3 regions of the Serratia sp. TSO36 genome follow, and region 2 is predicted to be linked to each of the others. Evidence: predicted binding sites of a transcription regulator. Region 2 holds the regulator's gene; each other region holds the start of a gene.
The links. The regulator PurR, encoded in region 2, represses purine synthesis genes. The targets are predictions, from matches to a motif close to CANGCAAACGTTTGCNTG.
Positions count from the first base shown of each region.

Region 1 (4,510 bases), on a different contig from region 2:
CAGACTTTGCCGCAATGGCGAGGGATAAGCAAGTCAGAGGAGCAAGGCGCACCGCCGCAGACGCGGCGATGCACCCTGATGGATCAACGCAGGCGGTTAGCCTTCGTTATGCAGTTCCAGATTTTCCGCTTCGGTTTGCACCCGCAGCGCCTTGGCGTCGTCGTTGCGCAGCGACTCCAGGTATTCCAGATAGCTTTGATCGACGTCTTTGGTCACGTAGATGCCGTTGAACACCGAGCATTCGAACTGGGTGATGTCCGGGTTCTCTTCGCGCACCGCTTCGATCAGATCGTCGAGGTCCTGGAAGATCAGCCCATCGGCGCCGATAATCTGGCGGATTTCATCCACTTCGCGCCCGTGGGCGATCAGTTCGTTGGCGCTCGGCATGTCGATGCCGTAAACGTTCGGGAAACGCACTTCCGGCGCGGCGGAAGCCAGGTACACCCGCTTGGCGCCCGCTTCGCGCGCCATTTCGACGATCTGTTCCGACGTGGTGCCGCGCACGATGGAGTCATCCACCAGCAGCACGTTCTTGTCGCGGAACTCGGCGCGATTGGCGTTCAGCTTGCGGCGCACCGACTGACGACGCGCCTGCTGGCCCGGCATGATGAAGGTGCGGCCGACGTAGCGGTTCTTCACAAAGCCCTGGCGGTAGGGCTTCTCGAGAATGCGCGCGATCTCCAGCGCGATGTCGCAGGAGGTTTCCGGAATCGGGATCACCACGTCGATGTCCAGATCTTCCCACTCGCGGGCAATCTTCTCGCCCAGCTTCTGGCCCATGCGCACGCGGGCGCTGTAGACCGAGATCTTGTCCATAAAGGAGTCCGGGCGCGCGAAATAGACGTATTCGAACAGGCACGGATTGGTTTTCGGGTTCTCTGCGCACTGGCGGGTGAACAGCTGGCCCTTGGTGGTGATATACACCGCTTCGCCCGGCGCCACGTCGCGCAGGAATTCAAAGCCCAGGGTATCCAGCGCCACGCTCTCGGAAGCCACCATGTACTCACTGCGGCCATCCTCCAGCGTGCGCTTGCCGATCACCAGCGGGCGAATGCCGTTCGGATCGCGGAACGCCAGCAGACCGTGGCCGATGATCATCGCCACGCAGGCGTAAGCGCCGCGCAGTTGCTGATGCATGGCGGCGACCGCGGTAAAGATGTTGTCGGCCTCCAGCGGGTAGTGCGGGAAACGGTCCAACTCGCTGGCCAGCACGTTCAGCAGGATTTCCGAGTCGGAGGTGGTGTTGACATGGCGGCGGCCACTTTCGAACAGCTTTTGGCGCAGCTCATGGGCGTTGGTCAGGTTGCCATTGTGGGCCAGCGTAATGCCGAACGGCGAGTTGACGTAGAAAGGCTGGGCCTCAGAGGCGCTCGAGCTGCCGGCCGTCGGGTAACGCACATGGCCAATACCCATGTTGCCCTGCAAGCGTTGCATATGGCGCGCCTCAAACACATCCTTCACCAGGCCGTTGGCTTTACGCAAACGGAACCCGTTGTGGGCGTCAATGGTGACGATGCCTGCGGCATCCTGGCCACGGTGCTGAAGCACCGTCAGCGCATCATAAATCGACTGGTTTACCGGCATGAAACCGGCGATACCGACAATACCGCACATGTTGTCTTTTCCTCATCAGCGCTACCGTCCCGGCAATTGGGTCGGCAAGAAACTCGACGTGCTCTGCAGGTAGTCAAAGAACCACCTGATGACGTAACTGAACTGGGGAATGAGCTGCGACTGTTTCCAGTCGGCACTCTGTGAAAAGCCGGTAAAGGTATCCAGGAAGAACAGGATCGCCGCGACGATCAATACTCCGCGCAGCGCGCCGAAGCAGATGCCCAGCACCCGATCGGTGCCCGACAACCCGGTTTTCTCTACCAGTGAGCTAATCACATAGTTAACAATAGCCCCTACGATCAAGGTCGCGATGAACAAAATCGCGATCGCGATGCCGTTTCGCACCAGTTCATCTTCAAAACGAGTGAAATAGACCGCAAGGTAAGAGTAGAAATGGCTGGCAACAAAAAACGCACATCCCCATGTCACAAGTGACAATGCTTCGCGAACAAACCCTCGGATCAGGCTCACCAGAGCCGAAAATCCAATTACCGCTATAATGACGTAATCAATCCAGACCATGAACTATTCCAATGATGAATCGCCCCTGCATCCAATTCGCGGCGAATTCTAACAGAAAAAGAAAACGTTTGCGTAGGGGATTTCCTACCACGTTACAAATAAAAAGCGGCGATCAAAAAATTCCCAATCGCCGCGCCTACATAGGTGATTTCGCCTGTAAAAGGCGCGGTTTTTCTCGCTTTCTCTCCACCACTCCTTCATTCAGGGGCGCATCGTGCTGCGCCCCTGCGGGGTTTAACGGCCGTACGGCTTCACCTGCCCGCTCAGCCCGCTGATCGAGTTCAGCGACGGCAACGCCGCCTGCAGCTTCTGCCTGGAGGCGTCCGGGCCGACGTAGATGCGGGTTATCTGCCCCTGCACCGGCGTTGACGGCACGGTAAAGGCGCGGTAGCCCGAGAGGCGCAGCGAGGCGACAATCTCGTTCGCCTTGGCGGCGTTTTTCAGCGCCCCGAGCTGCACGACGTAGGCTTGCCCGGCCGGCGCTTTTTCTTCCGCCGGTTTCGGCTGCGGCGCCGGCTCAGGTTTCGGCGTCGGCTCCGGCTTCGGCACCGGCTTCACTTCCACCGGCTTCGGTTGCGGTGCCGGTTTCGGTTTCACTTCCACCGGTTTGGTTTCCACCGGTTTCGGCTTGGGCTGCGGCACCGGCTGAGGACGCGTCTCGACCGGCGGCGGCGCCACCTGCGTCGGCTGCTGAGCGCTCTGCCGCACCGCCTGTTGCGCCGCCGCTTCATTGGCCGCCTGCTGCTCGACCAGCGCGCCCGCCCCTTCCGGCGGCTGCGCCGGCAGCGGTTGCGTCACCGGCGGCAGCACGTCGTTCTCTTCGACATCGCCCGGTTTCGGCACCAACGGAATGGCCGCAAATTCATCCTCGTAATGCTTCTTTTTGCCGTCCAGCAACCCTGGCAGGATGATCACCCCCAGCGCCACCAGAATCACGGTTCCAACCAGTCGGTTCTGAAATTTACTCGCCACTCACACTCCCCGCATCTCGTCTAACGCCGCCATCACCTGCGCCACGGTGTGGAACGATCCACAGACGATCACAATATCCTGTTTATCAGCATCCTGCATAGCCTGCCGCCAGGCAGTTTCGACATCATTAAAGCGGCGCGGTTCCTTCAGATGTTGCGCCAGCTGTTCGACGCTGGCGCCGCGCGGCCCGTCCAGCGGCGCGCAGTACCATTTATCCACCTGCTCGCTCAGGCAGGCCAGCGTGCCGGCGATATCCTTGTCCGACAGCATGCCCACCACCGCGCGCACCTTGCCGCCGTCGCGCGGCAGTTTGGCCAGACGCCCGGCCAGATAGCCGGCGGCGTGCGGGTTGTGCGCCACGTCGAGGATCAGCGTCGGCTCCCGCCGCACGATCTGGAAACGCCCCGGCAGCGTCGCCTGCTGCAGCCCGGTGAAGATCGCGCGTTCGTCGATTTCCAGCGGGGAGCAGTTCAGCGCCGCCAGCGCGGTAGCGGCGTTGGCCAGCGGCACGTTCGGCGTCGGCAGATCGGTCAGCAGCGTGTCGCCGCCCTGCCACTGCCAGCGATCGCCCTGCTCGCTGAAGCTCCAGGCTTCGCCGCGGCGATACAGCGGCGCGCCCAGCGTTTCGGCAACCTGACGAATGCTCTCCGGCATGTCGGGTTCGCCCACCACCGCCGGCTTGCCGCTGCGGAAAATGCCGGCCTTCTCGCGGCCGATGCTTTCGCGATCGTTGCCCAGCCAGTCGGTGTGATCGAGCGCGATGCTGGTAATCACCGCCACGCTCGGATCGACGATGTTGGTGGCGTCGAGACGCCCGCCCAGGCCCACTTCCAAGATCACCACGTCGAGCCGCGCCTGTTTGAACAGCTGCAGCGCCGACAGGGTGCCGAATTCGAAATAGGTCAGCGACGTTTCGCCGCGGCCGGCCTCAATGGCGGCGAACGAGCGGCTGTGCTCCGCTTCGCTCAGCTCTTCCCCCTGAATGCGCACGCGTTCGGTATAGCGCACCAGATGCGGCGAACTGTAGACGCCGACGCGCAGGCCGGCGGCCAGCAGAATGGCTTCGAGGGTGCGACAGGTGGTGCCTTTGCCGTTGGTGCCGGCAACGGTGAACACCGTGGGGGCGGGGGTCAGTAAATCCAGATGCGCCGCGACGCGCTGTACGCGCTCAAGGCCGAGTTCGATCGCCTGGCTGTGCAGACGTTCCAGATAATAAAGCCACGAGCTCAATGGCGACGTGGCTTGGGGAATTTGGTGGTTTTGCATGAGTCCCATCACTGAACTTGGGTTCATTAATCCATCAGGGCACCACCCTCACCGCGGTAAAGGCGATGCGCTTCGTGACTGCCGCCAGCCTGCAAACCGCAGCGAGATAGGCCACGGCCGGCAGGGAACGGGCATC
Region 1 is NZ_JBJZOU010000021.1:22,439-26,948, forward strand. Features, by position in the region: gene purF (amidophosphoribosyltransferase) at 97-1,614, opposite strand; gene cvpA (colicin V production protein) at 1,636-2,136, opposite strand; gene dedD (cell division protein DedD) at 2,371-3,108, opposite strand; gene folC (bifunctional tetrahydrofolate synthase/dihydrofolate synthase) at 3,109-4,374, opposite strand.
Region 1: cvpA (colicin V production protein) is a predicted target of PurR. The motif match lies at 2,194-2,211, and genes of this name have one in related genera.

Region 2 (4,510 bases):
AAAAACGCTATCAGCATGCCAAGCAGACCGCGATGGCCAAGCTGATGGGCCAGATGGGCAAACCTTACCGCTGGGGCGGCAGCTCGCCGCGCACCGGTTTCGACTGCAGCGGCCTTATCTATTACGCCTATAAAGACGTGGTAAAAATCAAGATGCCGCGCACCGCCAACGAGATGTACCACCTGCGCGACGCGGCGCCGATCAAGAAAAGCGAACTGGAAAGTGGCGATCTGGTGTTCTTCCGCATCAACAACCGCGGCGTGGCGGATCATGTCGGCGTTTATCTCGGCAACGGCAAATTCATCCAGTCGCCGCGCACCGGCGAAGAGATCCGCATCAGCCAGCTCGACAACGACTATTGGCAAAACCACTACATCGGCGCGCGCCGCGTAGTAACGCCGAAAACCATTCGTTAATTCCCTGCTCTGCGCGGTTGCGGCACCGGTCGCAACCGCCTGCTCAAGCTATCGCCCCTCACACCGCCTCACGCGCATTTCTCGCTTTTCTTCCTGTTTTTTATGATGAAAATTGTTAAGATTGAAAGACCACAATAAAAAACGGCCCATTCGGCTCCCGCTCCGGCGGAAAAAGGAAAAAGAGTGGCGCTGTAAAGGAGGAAGCAATGTCGTTTGAATTACCTGCATTACCGTATGAGAAAAACGCGCTCGAGCCGCACATCTCCGCCGAGACCCTGGAATACCACTACGGCAAACACCACAACACCTACGTGGTTAACCTGAACAACCTGGTGAAAGGCAGCGAGTTCGAGGGCAAATCGCTCGAAGAGATCATCAAGACCTCAAACGGCGGCGTCTTCAACAACGCCGCGCAGGTGTGGAACCACACCTTCTACTGGCACTGCCTGTCCCCACAGGGCGGCGGTGAACCGCAGGGCGAACTGGCGGCGGCGATCGTCAAATCCTTCGGCTCTTTCGCTGCGTTCAAAGAGCAGTTTACCGATGCCGCAGTGAAAAACTTCGGTGCCGGTTGGACCTGGCTGGTGAAAAAACCGGACGGCGCGCTGGCGATCGTCAACACCTCCAACGCGGCCACCCCGCTGACCGGTGAAGACAAACCGCTGCTGACCGTTGACGTGTGGGAACACGCGTATTACATCGATTACCGCAATGCGCGTCCAAAATACCTGGAAAACTTCTGGGCGTTGGTCAACTGGACCTTCGCAGCGGAAAACCTGGCGTAAGCGCAGGTTCTGAGGTGATGAGGCGCAGCCAGGCTGCGCCTTTTTTATAACCGGGGGTAAATCAGTTCAACGCGGCAACGAAGCTGAAAGCGATAATGACCGCCAACGCGCAGACGGTGGTGAACAGCGACATCTTCAATTCGGTATCCATGACAACTCCTTTAAAATGGGCTTTCCTAAGGATAAAAGGCGTACAATTAGTACGTCAAATCATTTTCCCACAGTTCGCCGATAAAATCTTGTTATCATTTCCCGGTTTATAATCTCGATTACCTCTTCCACTTTTGTTCAATATGCGACAAAATTCGCAGTTCACAACTGCGTACCGGCATCCATGCCCCTCCTGATTAAGCGCTGAAGACTTCAACACACTAAAAACTCAGTTTTCGCTTCTCTGGAGAAGGATCTACGTAGGCAAACGATTAACATCACACTTACATGCTGTAAACATGTGAGTTCAGGAGTCATTCCTTACATGGCAACGATTAAAGATGTGGCCAAACGCGCGGGCGTTTCCACCACCACCGTTTCGCACGTCATCAATAAGACTCGTTTCGTCGCCGAAGAGACCAAAGCGGCCGTGTGGGCCGCCATCAAAGAGCTGCACTACTCGCCGAGCGCCGTGGCGCGCAGCCTGAAAGTCAATCACACCAAGTCGATCGGCCTGCTGGCCACCTCGAGCGAAGCGCCCTACTTTGCCGAAGTGATCGAGGCGGTGGAAAACAGCTGCTACAGCAAAGGCTACACCCTGATCCTGTGCAACTCGCACAACAATCTGGACAAGCAGCGCGCCTACCTGGCGATGCTGGCGCAAAAGCGCGTCGACGGCCTGTTGGTCATGTGCTCCGAGTACCCGGATCAGCTGCTGGGCATGCTGGAAGATTACCGCAACATCCCGATGGTGGTGATGGACTGGGGCGCCGCGCGCGGCGACTTCACCGACACCATCATCGATAACGCGTTCGAAGGCGGCTATCTGGCCGGCCGTTACCTGATCGAGCGCGGCCACCGCGATATCGGCGCCATTCCGGGCCAGCTGTCGCGCAACACTGGCGGCGGCCGTCATCAGGGCTTTATGAAGGCGCTGCAGGAAGCGCATATCGACATTCGCGAAGAGTGGATCGTCCAGGGTGACTTCGAACCGGAGTCCGGCTACAAGGCGATGCACCAAATCCTGTCGCAAAAACAGCGGCCGACCGCGGTATTCTGCGGCGGCGATATCATGGCGATGGGCGCCATCTGCGCGGCCGACGAGCTGGGGCTGCGGGTGCCACAGGATATTTCCGTGATCGGCTACGACAACGTGCGCAACGCCCGCTACTTCACCCCGGCGCTGACCACCATTCACCAGCCGAAAGAGCGTCTGGGCGAAATGGCCTTCACCATGCTGCTGGATCGCATTATCAGCAAACGCGAAGAGTCGCAGGTGATCGAAGTGCATCCGAAGCTGATCGAACGCCGCTCGGTCGCCGACGGCCCATTCATCGACTACCGCCGCTAATCCCCCGCGCCGGAAGCCTGCGCGGCTTCCGGTTCCACCTCGCTCAGCCACTCCTGATTCAGCGTCTCCCCATCGCCCAGATACGCCAGCAGCCAGCTCATCGCCGGTGACGGTTTATCCTGCTGCCAGGTCAGGCAGCAAGGGCTGGCGGGAAACGGCTGCTGCAGCTGCAACGCCGTCAGCTCACCGCGCTGCACCCGCGGCAGCGCCCGATGCGCCGGCATCATGCCGACGCACAGCCCGGCGCACAAACAGTCGAGCGCCGAAGTCCAATCCGGCACCACCAGCCGCCGCTGGTTATCCAGCGTCCAGGTGACGCGCTTGGGCAGATTGCGCGAGGTGTCCTCCAGGCAAAGCGAAGGGTACGGCCGCAGCTGATCGTCATTCAGCGGCCCCGTCAACTGCGCGAGAGGATGTTGCGGGCTGGCCACACACAGCCAGTTCATATAACCCATGTCGCGGAAGGCGAAGCCGCCGCCGACCGGCACCGCGCGCGTGGCGCCGATCGCCATGTCCGCCCTGCCGTCCACCAAGGCATCCCACACGCCGTTGAACACCTCGGGTTGCAGCATCAATTCGACGTCGGGGAAATGACGGTAGAAATCCAGCACCAGCTGGCGGCTGCGCTGCGGTTTGACGATGATGTCGACCGCAATATTCAGCTGGCCGCGCCACCCGTTGGCCACCTGCTGACAGTGGCGGCGGGTGTCGAGCATTTTTTTGATAACAACTCGCGCATCTTTGATAAACAGCGCGCCGGCGGGCGTCAACTCCACATCGCGATGACGCCGCTCAAACAGCGGCACCGCCAGCCATTGCTCCAGCTGCCGTACGGTATAACTGACCGCCGACGGCACCCGGTGCAGCTCCTGCGCCGCCGCGCTGAAACTGCCGGTGCGCGCCACCGCATCGACCACTTCAAGAGAATATTCAGACCACATCGCCTTGCCTTCAATTTTTTTAACAGCACTTTGCAAATATTACCGTTTCACAAGCAGAGATCCAGCCGGATACACTGGCCGGCGCTAAAAACCTGCGACATTAAAATATTAACGAGAAATACCATGCGAAATTCCTTTGGCTTTATGTTCTACCTCGCCGGCCTGAGCATGCTGGGTTATCTGGCGACCGATATGTACCTGCCCGCCTTCGGCGCCATGCGGGAAGAACTGCAAATTTCCGCCGGCGCGGTGAGCGCCAGCCTGAGCATCTTCCTGGCCGGCTTCGCCTTTGCGCAGCTGCTATGGGGGCCGCTCTCCGACCGTCTGGGCCGCAAACCGGTATTATTGATCGGGCTGACGCTGTTCGCCCTCGGCTGCCTGGGCATGCTGTGGGTGGAAAACGCCGTGCAGCTCTGGATCCTGCGCTTTATTCAGGCCGTCGGCGTCTGCGCCGCCGCCGCCATCTGGCAAGCGCTGGTGGTTGACCGTTACCGCGAAGGCCAGGCCAACCGCGTGTTCGCCACCATTATGCCGCTGGTAGCGCTGTCGCCGGCGCTGGCGCCGCTGCTCGGCGCCTGGTTGCTGAACCACGCCAGCTGGCGCGCGATCTTCGCCGCACTGTTGGCCATCACCGCGCTGCTGCTGCTGCCGACGCTGCTGCTCAAAGAGCGCGCCAAAACGCAACCCAGCGCCGATGCGCCAAAAAACGGCGTCAGCTTTTGGCAACTGTTGAGATCCCCGGTGTTCAGCGGCAACGTCGCCATGTACGCCGCCTGCTCGGCCGGCTTCTTCGCCTGGCTGACCGGCTCGCCGTTCATCCTCGGTGACATGGGCTACAGCCCGAGCGATATCGGCCTGAGCTACGTG
Region 2 is NZ_JBJZOU010000012.1:463,699-468,208, reverse strand. Features, by position in the region: gene ACK3CV_RS11675 (C40 family peptidase) at 1-416, shown strand, start outside; gene sodB (superoxide dismutase [Fe]) at 623-1,201, shown strand; gene cydH (cytochrome bd-I oxidase subunit CydH) at 1,263-1,352, opposite strand; gene purR (HTH-type transcriptional repressor PurR) at 1,677-2,702, shown strand; gene punR (DNA-binding transcriptional activator PunR) at 2,699-3,643, opposite strand; gene punC (purine nucleoside transporter PunC) at 3,767-4,510, shown strand, end outside.

Region 3 (4,510 bases), on a different contig from region 2:
TGAACACGAATTCCAGCATCGCCCACACGCTGTTGGCGCGCAGGCGCATCGCCAACGGCGCGTTGCGGATCACGCCGGACTGGCTGATGGTCATCCCCGCCGCTACCGCCGCCAGGATGCCGGAAACGCCGATATGTTCGGCGATCAGGTAAGAAGCGAACGGCAGCAGTAGCAGGAACACGATCTGGGTCGCCGGATCGTCGCCGCTCCAGCGGCTCATCACCCGCAGCGATTTACTGTAGGTCCAGGTGACCGCCACGCCGGCCAGCAGGCCGCCGATCGCCACTTTGAGGAATTCGAGGGTCGCGCCGCCCACGGTGAACACCATGGTGCCCATCGCCACCGCGATGGCGAACTTGAGCGACACCAGGCCGGACGCGTCATTCATCAGCGCCTCGCCCTCGAGCACGCCCATGATCGGCTTGGGAATGCGCCCTTTGCCGACGATGCCGGACAGCGCCACGGCATCGGTCGGCGACAGCACCGCCGCCAACGCGAAGGCCGCCACCAGCGGAATGCCCGGCACCATGGCGTAGATCAGATAGCCGACGCCGACCACGGTGATCAGCACCAGCACCAGCGCCAGGCCGAGAATTTCACGCCCGTGGTGCAGGAATTCGCGCGTCGGCGTTTTCCAGCCGTCGGCGAACAGCAGCGGCGGAATGAACAGCACCAGGAACAGTTCGGGATCAAAGTCGACGTGCAGCCCGAAATGCGGCCAGGCCAACAGAGCCCCGATGGCGATTTGCATCAGCGGCAGCGGCACCTGGAACGGCAACATGCGCGTCACCACCCCGGACAGGGAGACCACCAGGATCAAAATGAGGATTGTAAAAAAGATTTCCATGCTTTCCTTAGACTCTACGATTCAGACGACATCGGCTCAGGGCCTGCGTTGGTCCCGATAGTAGATCACTTTTTTTACAGCCGTTAAAGCTTGTTGTGCCTTTCAAAACGCGGTGCAGAGCAGAAGAAGACTTATCTTAAGAAGGGAAATGCCGTGACAGCTTCCCCCGCCCATCGGGCGAGGGAAACCCGAGGGGCTTAAATCGCCCAGCCGCCGGCGTAGAACGCCACCAGCGCCACGGCGATCAGCACGGTGCCGATGTTCAGCTTGCGCCATTCGCCGGAGAAGATGCGGCCGATGACCAGCGAACTGAAGCCCAGCATGATGCCGGTAACGATGTTGCAGGTCAGCACGATGAACACCGCGCACAGCAGGCCGGCCATCGCGTCGACGAAGTCGTTGAAGTCCAGCTTGGTGACGTTGCTCAGCATCAGCAGGCCGACGTACATCAGCGCCGGTGCGGTGGCATAGACCGGCACCAGATAGGCCAGCGGCGACAGGAACAGGATCAGCAGGAACAGAATGCCGACCACGGTGGCGGTCAGGCCGGTCTTGCCGCCCGCGGCGGTGCCGGCGGCGGATTCGATGTAGACCGCGGCGGGCGCGGCGCCCACCAGGCCGGAGAAGATGCTACTCAGGGAATCCGAGGTCAGCGCCTTGCCGCCGTTGATGATCTGCCCGTCTTTATCCAGCAGGTTGGCCTGCCCGGCCACCGCGCGGATGGTGCCGGTGGCGTCGAACACTGCGGTCATCACCAGCGCCAGCACGCTCGGCAACACCACCGGCTGCAACGCGCCCATGATATCCAGGCTGAAGATCAACGATTTGCCGTCCGCGTCCGCCAGGCTCGGCATGGCGAACAGCCCCTGGTATTTCACCGCCGGGTCGAAGATCAGGCCGATGATGGAAATGGCGATGATCACCAGCAAAATGCCGCCGGGCACGCGCAGTTTTTCCAGGCCGAAGATCACCGCCAGGCCCACCAGCGTCATTACCACCGGGAAGGAGGTGAACGCGCCGAGCGCCACCGGCAGGCCATCCAGCGGATTCTTCACCACCAGGCCGACGCCGTTGGCGGCGATCAGCAGCAGGAACAGACCGATACCGATGCCGGTGCCGTGCGCCACGCCCATCGGCAGGTTGCGCAGGATCCAGGCGCGGATACCGGTGACCGAGATGACGGTAAACAGTACGCCCATCAGGAACACCGCGCCCAGCGCCACCGGAATGCTGATGTGCTGGCCCAGCACCAGGCTGAAGGCGGTGAAGGCGGTCAACGAGATCGCACAGCCGATCGCCATCGGCAGGTTAGCCCACAGCCCCATCAGCAGCGAGCCCAGACCGGCCACCAGGCAAGTGGAGACAAACACCGCCGCCGGCGGGAAGCCCGCTTTGCCCAGCATGCTCGGCACCACGATCACCGAGTACACCATCGCCAGGAAGGTGGTCAGCCCCGCCACCACCTCCTGGCGCACGCTGCTGCCGCGCGCGGAAATTTTAAAATAGCCATCAAGCCCGCCGGTTGGTTTTGCGGCGTGGTTCGCTTGAGAGTTCGACATAGGTTACTTCCCCTGTGTTTCATGAATCGGCCCGTCGCAGCAGGCCTGTAATCTCGCCCGCGCCCGATCGTCACGTAATCGTTTACGTCACGTTCCGCATCCGTGCCCTTCCGTCGCAGCGCCAACGGCGATGCGCACCAAGGCAAACGTTTAACTCGCAGCGCGCGGTACGGGTGATTTATGGTGGTTTATTCAAGGCAAACGATTATCCTGCCTTCCCTAGCGTCTAATCAACTAAAGATCGCGGCAATTTATGCAGAAAGCGGCGGAAATGGCGCCTGCACGATAAAACCGGGGCGACGAGCGCCCCGGCGAACGCCGTCGCGGCAGGGTTATTGCGCCTGCGCCGCAGCGGGATCCATATACATCAATTCCCAGATATGGCCGTCCAGATCCTGAAAACCGTGGCCGTACATCACGCCGTAGTCCCGCGGCGGGTGGTAGGTGTTGCCGCCGCCGGCGACCGCCTTGCGCACCAGTTCGTCCACCGCCGCCCGGCTGGGCTGCGACAGGCACACCAGCACTTCGGTGGCCTGTTTGGCGTCGCCGATCGGGTTCGGGGTAAACACCCTGAATTTGTCATGGGTCAGCAGCATCACGTAAATCGTGTCGCTGACCACCATGCACGCGGCGGTGTCATCGGTAAATTGCGGGTTGAAAGTGAAACCCAGGCGGGTGAAAAAAGCCATCGAGGCGGGCAGATCGCGTACGGGCAGATTAACGAAGATTTGCGTAGCCATGGGCTACCTCCGATGAAGAATGACCCCATCGAGTATAGCCCATCCGGTTAACTCAGCAGGTCGTAAGGGCCGCCCTGCTCCAACGCCCGCTGGTAGGCGGGCCGGGCGTGAATGCGCTGCAGAAAGCCGCGCAGTTTCGGGCAATCATCCAACGCGCCGCGCGCCGCCATCGCCTCCAGCGGGAAGCTCATCTGTATGTCCGCCGCGCTGAAGTCGTTGCCGACGAACCAGCTGCCCTTGTTCAGGTGCTGCTCGAGATACTCGCAGTGCGGCGCGATCTGCTTGTCGAGATATTCGCGCTGCACGCCCTTGCCGATCGCGCCGGCCACCGGCCGCAGCAGCCAGGGGATCGGCGGCTGGCCGAGGCGGCTGAACACCAGTTTCATCACCAACAGCGGCATCAGCGATCCTTCGGCGTAGTGCAGCCAGTAGCGGTATTGCTGGCGCGCGTGGAAGTCGGTCGGCATGAACATCCCTTGCGCGTCATAGGCTTCCTGCAGGTATTCGATGATGGCGCCGGATTCCGCCAGCGTCAGATCGCCGTCGACGATCACCGGTGATTTGCCCAGCGGGTGGATCTTTTTCAGCGCCGCCGGCGCCAGCATGGTCTGCGGATCGCGTTCGTAGCGTTGCACCTGATAGGGCACGCCCAGCTCTTCCAGAAACCACAGAATGCGCTGCGAGCGCGAATGATTGAGATGATGAACAATGATCATAAAGAAGCTCCTGTCCGCTGCCACACCAGTTCGCCCACCTGCACGCCGTTGCCGAGCTGCAAGGGCACCGTGCGCAACGTCAGCCGATCGCCGCTGAAAGCGTAAAAACGCACCTGACGGCTGCCTACCCAGTTGGGGAACGAGCAGCCTTCGACCTGATGCACCACCCGCTGCTCGCTTTCCTCCACCTGATAGCGGCCGAAGTAGCAAATCATATTGATGAAGGCGGCGCGGATCTCCCGCTCTGAACCCTGCGCCAAATCGTCGGCGGCGAAACGCGGCCGCACGGCGCTGTAAAGCTGCGCCGCCATCGTGCCGTTGGCCTCATAATGGATGCGCCCCAGCACCTGCTCGCCCAGCGGGTAATTCAGCTCGCCGTCCTGGTTCTCAAATGCCGAGGACACCAGCGTCCAGCTGCCGATAAATGCGTTTACCGTCATTACGCTTCTCCGGTTAAGGATCGTCTGTAAAGGGTAGTGGCGATTTTTACCGCGCGCCAGCGGATGAAAAAACAATCAGTTTATTTGACAGAGATACTCAAAACTCTCCGATTTTTTATTCCAGCCTGTCGCACTACTATTTAATACATCGAGAGACAACGGGCTCTCATCCAATCAATACGCTGAGGAATACATCATGAAAAACGTC
Region 3 is NZ_JBJZOU010000024.1:399,071-403,580, forward strand. Features, by position in the region: gene ACK3CV_RS22600 (Na+/H+ antiporter) at 1-847, opposite strand, end outside; gene ACK3CV_RS22605 (NCS2 family permease) at 1,045-2,406, opposite strand; gene ACK3CV_RS22610 (VOC family protein) at 2,739-3,146, opposite strand; gene ACK3CV_RS22615 (glutathione S-transferase family protein) at 3,194-3,862, opposite strand; gene ACK3CV_RS22620 (lipocalin-like domain-containing protein) at 3,859-4,302, opposite strand; gene bhsA (multiple stress resistance protein BhsA) at 4,499-4,510, shown strand, end outside.
Region 3: ACK3CV_RS22605 (NCS2 family permease) is a predicted target of PurR. The motif match lies at 2,546-2,563, and genes of this name have one in related genera.